4 regions of the Ruegeria sp. BA2 genome follow, and region 2 is predicted to be linked to each of the others. Evidence: riboswitches for the same ligand, from Rfam matches in the RefSeq annotation. Region 2 holds a riboswitch; each other region holds the start of a gene.

Region 1 (2,197 bases), on a different contig from region 2:
CGCCGCTTCCAGGCCTAATACCACACGCACGTCGACGACACCCTCGGCGACCTCGACAACAGGCAGGGGGCGGGGCGCTTCGGCGGCGATGATTTCCTTGGCTTTGGCCACACCTTCGGGCCCAGCCAGATCCGGCTTGGTTAGCAGGATGATATCGGCGCAGGAAATCTGATCCTCGAACACCTCGGATAGGGGTGTTTCATGGTCAATCGAGTCATCGGCCATGCGCTGGGCGTCCACCGCCTCGACATTCGGGGCAAAGCGACCTGCGGCTACGGCTTCTGCGTCTGCCAGAGCAATTACGCCATCGACGGTGATTTTCGAGCGGATGTCAGGCCAGTCAAATGCTTTCAGCAGCGGCTTGGGCAGGGCGAGGCCGGAAGTTTCGATCAGGATATGCTCGGGGCGTGGCTCCAGCGCCATCAGAGCTTCGATGGTCGGGATAAAGTCATCGGCCACGGTGCAGCAAATGCAGCCGTTCGCAAGCTCCATTATGTTCTCGGCCGGGCAATCCGGGATGGCGCAGGATTTCAGGATGTCGCCGTCAACGCCAACATCGCCAAACTCGTTGACCACAACAGCCAAGCGCTTGCCCTGCGGGTTTTGCATCAGATGGCGCACCAGTGTGGTTTTACCCGAGCCCAAAAAGCCGGTGATTACGGTGACGGGGAGTTTTTCGAGGTTACTCATTTCAGGGCTCCAATCGGGGGTATGCGGGCAGCACAATTTTTGCGGAAATGTTCGGGACGCTCACGCCATTTGACGAGGCCATCCTCGGTCGCGAGATACTTGGTGGCGCCTTCGACGATCGCGTCGACATGGTCGGTTTCGTTCAGATGCTCATACACAAAGGTCCAGCGATCCGGCCCCCCCCGCAAAACGATCGAGCAGCCTTCATCGCAATTCGACAGGCACTCCACGGCTTTCAACGTGATGCCTTCGGGCAGATCCGCCTGTTCAAGTGCTTTGTGCAGCAATGTACCAGGGCGCTGTTCATCGTCTTCGACAGGTAGCCCGCGACGGCAGGTGGTGCAAACCAGCAGTTCGACCGGTGTGGTCTCGGTCATGTCTCTCATCCCCCCAAATCCTCTTCGTGGGGGACGGGGTTTCATGCGGGCCGATTAAAGCCGCACACCGGAACACCCCGTCCGGTTTCAACTTCGGGCGTTGGCAGGTCTCCCGGCTTGCGGATGTCAGAGGAGGCCTCTGTCGGATGTCCCGCCTTCCCGGCATTTGCCAGTGGCTTGGGCACCCTCTCCGGTCACGGTCGCGGGGGCGGCTGCGTTTGACGGTGATTCCGCTGACGCATTCCCTTTTCATCTGCTTGCGCAGACACCAACGGATGGGACATGCGGCACTGATGTACTGCTTGTCAAGCGAGTCGCGATATTCCGTGATATCGCAGGTAAAAAGCGACCTGTCTGGGTCGCTGGGCGGCATGATCTGTTTGCAGTGTCGTGGTGGCATGGTTGCAAGACGCGTACAGGAGGATGCAGCGCATGAAAGTTGGGTTTATCGGGCTAGGGAATGTTGGAGGCAAGCTCTCGGGTTCACTGCTGCGCAATGGAATCGATCTGACCGTGCATGATCTGAATCCAGAGCTGGTGTCTGCATTTGTCGCCAAAGGGGCCAAAGCTGCCGAAAGTCCGGCGCAGCTGATGCGTGATTGCGATGCGGTCATCACCTGCTTGCCTTCGCCTGCCGCTTCGGACGCGGTGATGCAGGAGATGTTGCCAGAAGTCGTCCCCGGCAAAATCTGGATGGAGATGTCCACCACCGACGAAGCCGAAGTTAAACGCCTTGGCGCAATGGTCATTGAACGAGGCGGCGCAGCGGTGGATTGCCCGGTTTCAGGCGGGTGCCACCGTGCCGCGACAGGTAACATCTCGATCTTCGCTGGCTGCGATCGCGAGACGTTCGAGCGCATCCTGCCATTCCTGACTACTATGGGGCGGCGCATTCTGCATACTGGTGAGCTGGGCTCGGCCTCGGTTCTGAAAGTGATGACAAACTTCCTCGCCACCGCCAACCTGATCACCTGCGCCGAGGCTTTGGTGACCGCCAAGGCCGCCGGAATGGACCTTGGAACCACATACGAGGCGATCAAAATCTCATCGGGCACTTCGTTTGTGCATGAGACCGAAAGCCAAGTCATTCTGAATGGTTCGCGGGATATCTCATTCACCATGGATTTGGT
Region 2 (2,197 bases):
AGCAAGCCGAGGCGATTTTCATTTTGGATTGTCGGCGGACCCGGTTAATATCGTGCGGTCTAAGACCAGCAAAAAAGATTTTCTGATCCACGTTTCGGGGGGAGCGTAGAATGTCTGAATTGGTTATCCATGCACTCCAGGTTGGTGGCGGATCACTTGCGCTAACCTCAATGCCCGGACGGGGCGGAGATTATATCGGCGATTTGGATGCTGTGGCCGGATGGAAACCGGGTCTGATCCTGTCAATGGCGACTGAGGTCGAGATGATCCTTGATGGCGCTCGGGATTTTGGCTCGGATGTTCGTGATCGCGCTTGTCGCTGGGTTCACTTGCCGGTCGAGGATTACGGTATTCCCACTCAGGACGTAAGTGAACGATGGGAACAGGCCAGTAAATCGGCCCGCCACGCACTGTCTGGCGGCGGGCGTGTATTGGTTCATTGCAAGGGCGGATGCGGCCGGTCGGGTATGGCTGTACTGCGCATAATGGTCGAGTGTGGAGAGCACCCTGATACAGCACTGAAAAGGCTTCGTGCGTTGCGTCCATGTGCCGTTGAAACGGACGCGCAGATGCGCTGGGCGACTGCGCCAGCCAGCGTATTGGCGGGCGATTAGCGCTCAGGCCGATGGGCGGAATTCCTCTGGCGCGCGGGTCCCGTTCGTGAGGGCAATCGCCTCAAGCATTGCGCATGGTGGGTGCGACATGAGGCTGGCAGGAACAGAGCCGATGTCACTGCCAAAAAGCAAATCAGCATAGTCATCAAGACATTTGATTGAGGTGTCTGCATCCGCGTCGCAGAATACCCGAATTTCGTCTGGACAAGCGCGAAAACGCGCCGTGCACCCGCCCGCGCAATGTGCCAGATCACAGCTTCCTTCGATTTCGAATCCTGCCGTTGTTGTTGGACCGACTTTTGCCATTGAAGCCGCCAGTGCCCGCGCCATTTGTGCCAGGGCAGGGCAGTTTTTACCGGTCCGTTGGCAAATTGTTGCCGAGAATTCGTGCGTGTTGGTCTTCCAGATCATTATGCGCCCTCCGCGCTGGTCGGGGCGACGGTCAGGAGGGACGGCAATTATGCAGTCTGGCCCTGCCCGGACACCCCGCCCGAGTTTCAGTTTCATTTGATGGCAGGTCTCCTGACTTGCGGGTCATTGCTTTGCCGACCTTCCCAGCCTTCATGGCCAGTGGCATTTCGACATCGCTCACCGCTTACAGTTGCGGGGGCAGTCTCGGCCTTGGTTCATTCCGGTTATTCCGGTCAGAACCGCACCGTGTTCCCTTTTCATCCCGGCCCAAATAGGCGCGAGAACCATCACGTCATCGCTAGCGGCTGTGCTAGGCCCGAGTCAAGAAGATTGCATCCGGCACATGACGCACGGTCCAGCTACGTCAACCTTGACTAGTGCGGCTCATGCTGAACTGATCAGTTCAGATGATTTCAGAGGGCATCATGTTGGACACTCAGCGGGCAATTGCGACCGAAGATATCGAGTTTGAGTCCGGTCCGGCAATGCTATCGGCTCGGCTTTACTGCCCGATGGCCGAGCCTGAAACGGCTGTTGTCATCAACAGCGCGACCGGAGTGCCCAGAGAGTATTATCAACACTTCGCCCGATGGCTTGCGGAAGAGCGCGCCATGGCGTGCCTGACGTATGATTATCGGGATTTCGGAAACTCGCTATCGGGATCGCAGAAGCGATCGGATGTTACCATGGCCGATTGGGCGTTGATAGACATTCCCGCTGCCCGGGCTGAGATGCGGCGCAGGTTTCCTCGGGCAAAGCTTTGGAGCATCGGTCATTCATTGGGCGGAATGTTTGGCCCGCTCCAATCCGATATCGAACAGGTCGACAGGATGATCTGTGTATGTTCTGGTCTGGTGACGTTCAAGGATCATCCCTGGCCATATAGCGCGTTGGCGGCGCTGTTCTGGTACGGGCACGCACCCTTGGCGGTCAAGGCACTTGGGTATCTTCCGGGAAAGGCTGTGGGTTTTGGCCCGAACCTGCCGGCACAGGTTTACTGGCAATGGCGCAAGTGGTGCACCGCGCCTCAGAGCTATGTGCCAGAAATCGGAACGTCTCTGCCCGCAAACCGTTGGGCAGAACACGGAAAGCAGGTTGATCTGTTTGCCTTTGAGGATGATCAGGTCGTGCCGCCCAAAGCGGTCTGGCGGCTTGCTGACCTGTACGGGACT
Region 3 (2,197 bases), on a different contig from region 2:
ACCTTTCACGTCACCCTGAAACCGGATCAAAGCCATAGCTCTCCGGCCCATGCTCCTGGTGTCACCGAAGAGGTCTTTGTTTTGAACGGCCCCCTTGAAGTCCAGCGGGATGGAGAGTGGGTGACGTTGCAAAATGGACAGGGCTTGCGCTTTGCCGCTGATCTGCCGCATGGCTACCGCGCGGGCCCCGAGGGGGCTGTGTTTCTGAACATGCACCACTATGGGCAACAGGCGGCGGGTTAATCATGACAACATTTCTGAACTCATTGACCATAGCTGATGCAATTGGCTCGTTTGGAGCCTTAATGGTCGTTGCAGCCTATTTTGCGACCCAGATGCGTCTAACGAACTCGGAAGATCTGGCTTTTCCTGTGGTGAACCTGATCGGATCGGTTCTGATCGTGTTTTCGCTGATGCATAACTTCAATCTGGCATCCATGCTGATCGAAGGGTTTTGGATCATCATCAGTGTGATTGGCATCATTCAGCATTTCAGGTTGCGCCGCACAGGATAACGCGGCGCAGGATGTTTAAGCCGCGCTGTGAAGGCGCGGGGTAAACAGGCCGAGCTTGTCCAAACCTTTCATGGACTTGGCTGCCGCAAGCACGGCGAGATCAGCCAGAGGTTCGATCAAGACAACCAGCATGTATGCGCCGCCAAAGCTGACAACGGCGGTCATGTTTTCAGCACCGAATCCTTGACCGTAGAACGCCCAGAATGCCACCCAAAGGACAACGCCACCCTGATAGGCGGTCGAAAGCGCCAGAGCCTGTGAATATTTGAGGTCAACATAAGCTGTATTCGGCGCAATGATGCGGCTTGCCAATGCCTGCAAGGCAAACAACGGCACCAGCAATGTCGTCATGTTCATTCCGAACTGAGGCAGATCGAATGGTGCAAGGAAGAAACCTTGAACAAACAGGCCCAGGATCAGCCCGATCGCGGCCGGAGCGGCCCCGAACAAAAGAAACAGCGTCGAGCCCAGAATAAAGTGAACTTCTGACACTCCAACAGGGAAATGAGGCAGAACTTCGAAGAAAGCAAACACAAGGCCGGTTGTCAGGGCGGACCGCGCGGCTAGGCTTGCGATACCGCTGTTCTTAACGCTCTCCCATGCCAGCTTTAGACTATAGACCCCTGCGCCAGCTGCGGTTGCGTAGCTCAGGACAAGTTTGGCGCCGTGTACGACGCCCGGTTCGATATGCATAGTTTGTTCTCCTTACCGTCACACCCGACGGCAGAAACGTGTTGAAATTGGGCAAGGCCCGGTTTGTGCATGGCAGGTCTCCTGACTCGCGGATTAGGATCGATCCCGGCCTTCCCAACCGATCCTGTCGGTCAGTGGCCTTGATGGGGCGATACTCCGCTTACAGTTGCGGGGGCAGTTCCGGAATTGGCAGTGAATGTCGCACCGGATTCCCTTTTCATCCCGCCGGGAACAACCCTTTGGGAACCATACCGCGCAGATTTCTACCGCAGAATGCTCGGTGTCAAGCACGCCGTGCGTTTGATCGCAAAAAATCGTTGCCTGCCAGCACTCTGACCTGCGGCGTGACTTGAACGTAGCGCCAAGCCCCTATAGGGACAAACCAAGCTCGCTTAGGGGAGGTATTGATGCAGGACGATCCTAAAACCCTCGTTTCCACCGAATGGTTGGTCGCACATCTCAAGGATCCCGATCTTCGGATACTGGATGGGTCGTGGTACCTGCCGCAGCAAAAGCGCGATGCCAAGGCCGAGTATGACGCAGGCCATATCCCAGGTGCGCGGTTCTTTGACATCGACGAGATTTCTGACCACCGGTCAGAGCTGCCGCACATGGCACCTCCGGTCGAGAAATTCATGTCTCGTCTGCGCGCAATGGGCGTCGGAGATGGCCATCAGGTTGTTGTTTACGATGGTGCCGGTCTGATGTCGGCCGCGCGGGTGTGGTGGCTATTCCGGCTTATGGGACAGGAAAATATTGCCGTGCTGGACGGCGGTCTGCCAAAATGGCAAGCCGAAGGTCATGAGATCGAGGACTTGCCCCCGGTGATCCGCGACCGCCACATGACCGTGCGTGTACAGAATCGTCTTGTTCGGAACGTCACGCAGGTCTCGTCTGCTGCGAAATTGGCGGATCACGAGATCATTGATGCGCGCTCGGCCGCGCGCTTTGCCGGGACCGAGGCTGAACCGCGCGAGGGTTTACGCTCG
Region 4 (2,197 bases), on a different contig from region 2:
CGTGATGAAAGCAGAGGAAATCGACGCCAAAGGTTTCGCGCACCCGTTCGGGCGTTAGCACCTCTTCCACCGAACCGAATCCAATCATGCGGGTCGATTTCATCAGCGCCACATGGGTGGCAAATTCGGGGATCATGACCAAATCATGCACAATCATTACCACGGTGATCCCAAGTTCAGCGACCAAGGACAGCATCCGCCCTTTGGCATCGGGGTCTAGATGGTTGGTCGGTTCGTCAAGAAACAGCAAGGATGGATTCTGCGCCAGAGCGCGCGCGATGTGCGCCCGTTGACGCTCTCCACCCGATAGTTGAGCCATTCGCTTACCCGACAAGCTGGCAAGACCGGTCAGGTCAAGAATCCGATCCAATTCTTTGGCATGTGCTTCGGCTGAGCGATCAGCACGAATGGGTATTTGCCCTAACGCAACGTAGTCCCGCAATCCCAAACGCCCGTCAGGCAATTCCTGCTGGCCCACCACCGCGATCATGCGCGCACGCTCTTTGGCCGAAAGCTGTTTCAGACTCCGCCCCTTGATGCGAACATCGCCAAGGGCCAGCGGTTCGGCACCGCAAAGCAAATTCAGAAGGGTCGTCTTACCTGCGCCATTCGGTCCGGCGATGGCCAGGATCGATCCTTCGAACAATTCGAAGGAAACACCCTGCAGCAAGATATCCCCGTTGAGTGCATAATATTCGAGGTTCTCGGCAACCAGAAAGCTTTGCTCTGTCATGGCGCAATCCTCGGCATGCGCGAAAGGGTCTTTTTAAACAATGCCCTCGGACGTTCCGTGGCATTTGTCCATCCATCCGCGCATAGCTGGTACTGTTCTGCAAACTCTACAACCGCGTCCAGATCGTTGCCTGTTGCTATGTCGCCAAACAGGTATTGAGCCTTGCCAAGTGCCTGAAATCCGATTGTCGCAGGTCGGTCACACCCAGCCATACAATCGACAGTGCGAATTGCAAAGCCATCCGGTAGCCTGTCCGACAGCGTGTTAATCACGTGATCCGTGAAATTGGGGTCCCGGCAGCTCGCGCATATAAGAACGAAGTGATCAGCAACCATTCGCACCCTCCACTTCACCTGATTCCAGACGCATGCGGAAGCTGCCAACGATGTAAACACGCATCTGACGTGCCATAAAGCCTCCTTCCAGGACACCCCGCCCTGGGTTGGTTGAACATTTGATGGCAGGTCTCCTGACTTGCGGGTCCTAGCTCAGCCAACCTTCCCGACCCATTGGATCAGTGGCTGTTTGGCCTAGCTCGCCGCTTACAGTTGCGGGGGCAGTTACGGAATTGGCACCTATCGGTAAACCTCACCGTATTCCCTTTTCATCCCTTGGACGCACCATCGGGAACCATCTCTCGATTGACTGCCCGAGATCGTGAGTTACGTCAATGATAAAGTCGAATGCTTCGCTCCCTGGAGAGTTTCGGCGAGGTTACACGACTTCCTGAGGAACGATGAGCAGCCTCGTATAACTTGTTAAAATTGAGTGTTAATGCCTTATTGGTTTTTGCTCCATCGGGATGATGGTTTCAGGCGCTGGTGTCGATAATCCAATCTCAGGCGACTTGGACAACGCTTTCCACCCCTTGTCTAAACGAATGAAACGAAGTGACCACCTAAGTATGAACGGATCCGCCACGGCACCAATAACGTTGATCCAGCTCAGCTTGCGCTCCACTCTAATTGCGAGGCACTCCCGGCTGAACTCATCAAGATGTTCAGCGTGCGAAATTGTACATGTCGCTGAATTGTTTCGCTCCTTTGACTTTGTATTTTGCCACAAAGGAGAGACATCATGGCACAAATGCCGACCCCGGAATTTCGCTCAGAGGCAGTGCTGGTAGCGTTGACCAGCGGCCTGCCGCGTTAGCAGGTGGCAGCAGATTTTGGCGTCGGCTTCTCGACGCTAAGCCGTTGGATACAATAGGATCGGCGCAATCCTGAGAAGCCAACCGCCCAGTCTGATCTCGAGCGCGAGGTCGCCGAGCTGCGGAAATAGAACCACATGCTCCGGGAGGAGAGGGAGGTGTTGAAGAGGCCACCCAATTCTTTGTGGAGCGAAGCCAATAAGGTTCGCATTCATCACAAAGAACGCAAAGATGTTGCCTATCGAGCGGCTGTGCCAGATTTTGGATGTCAGCCCGAGAGGGCATCGTGCATACCGCAGCCGTCCCCTGAGCCA

Evidence for each region. Region 2 has a riboswitch for cobalamin ahead of ACR0NN_RS15585 (hypothetical protein). Riboswitches for the same ligand answer to the same signal wherever they lie in the genome.
Region 1: it holds a riboswitch for cobalamin, as region 2 does, so the genes downstream of both, ACR0NN_RS04390 (DUF1636 domain-containing protein) here and ACR0NN_RS15585 (hypothetical protein) in region 2, are expected to answer to the same signal.
Region 3: it holds a riboswitch for cobalamin, as region 2 does, so the genes downstream of both, ACR0NN_RS10040 (energy-coupling factor ABC transporter permease) here and ACR0NN_RS15585 (hypothetical protein) in region 2, are expected to answer to the same signal.
Region 4: it holds a riboswitch for cobalamin, as region 2 does, so the genes downstream of both, ACR0NN_RS05460 (DUF1636 family protein) here and ACR0NN_RS15585 (hypothetical protein) in region 2, are expected to answer to the same signal.

Annotation. Positions count from the first base shown of each region.
Region 1 covers NZ_JBQFVE010000001.1:879,136-881,332, reverse strand. The annotation lists gene cobW (cobalamin biosynthesis protein CobW) at 1-690, opposite strand, end outside; gene ACR0NN_RS04390 (DUF1636 domain-containing protein) at 687-1,067, opposite strand; cobalamin riboswitch at 1,153-1,355, opposite strand; gene ACR0NN_RS04385 (NAD(P)-dependent oxidoreductase) at 1,491-2,197, shown strand, end outside.
Region 2 covers NZ_JBQFVE010000007.1:52,597-54,793, reverse strand. The annotation lists gene ACR0NN_RS15590 (phosphatase domain-containing protein) at 111-614, shown strand; gene ACR0NN_RS15585 (hypothetical protein) at 618-1,121, opposite strand; cobalamin riboswitch at 1,110-1,329, opposite strand; gene ACR0NN_RS15580 (serine aminopeptidase domain-containing protein) at 1,451-2,197, shown strand, end outside.
Region 3 covers NZ_JBQFVE010000004.1:13,977-16,173, forward strand. The annotation lists gene ACR0NN_RS10030 (XRE family transcriptional regulator) at 1-243, shown strand, start outside; gene ACR0NN_RS10035 (CBU_0592 family membrane protein) at 246-515, shown strand; gene ACR0NN_RS10040 (energy-coupling factor ABC transporter permease) at 531-1,208, opposite strand; cobalamin riboswitch at 1,263-1,474, opposite strand; gene sseA (3-mercaptopyruvate sulfurtransferase) at 1,616-2,197, shown strand, end outside.
Region 4 covers NZ_JBQFVE010000002.1:174,566-176,762, reverse strand. The annotation lists gene ACR0NN_RS05465 (ABC transporter ATP-binding protein) at 1-733, opposite strand, end outside; gene ACR0NN_RS05460 (DUF1636 family protein) at 730-1,068, opposite strand; cobalamin riboswitch at 1,176-1,383, opposite strand; partial or broken gene ACR0NN_RS05455 (IS3 family transposase) at 1,598-1,746, opposite strand; partial or broken gene ACR0NN_RS05450 (IS3 family transposase) at 1,811-2,197, shown strand, end outside.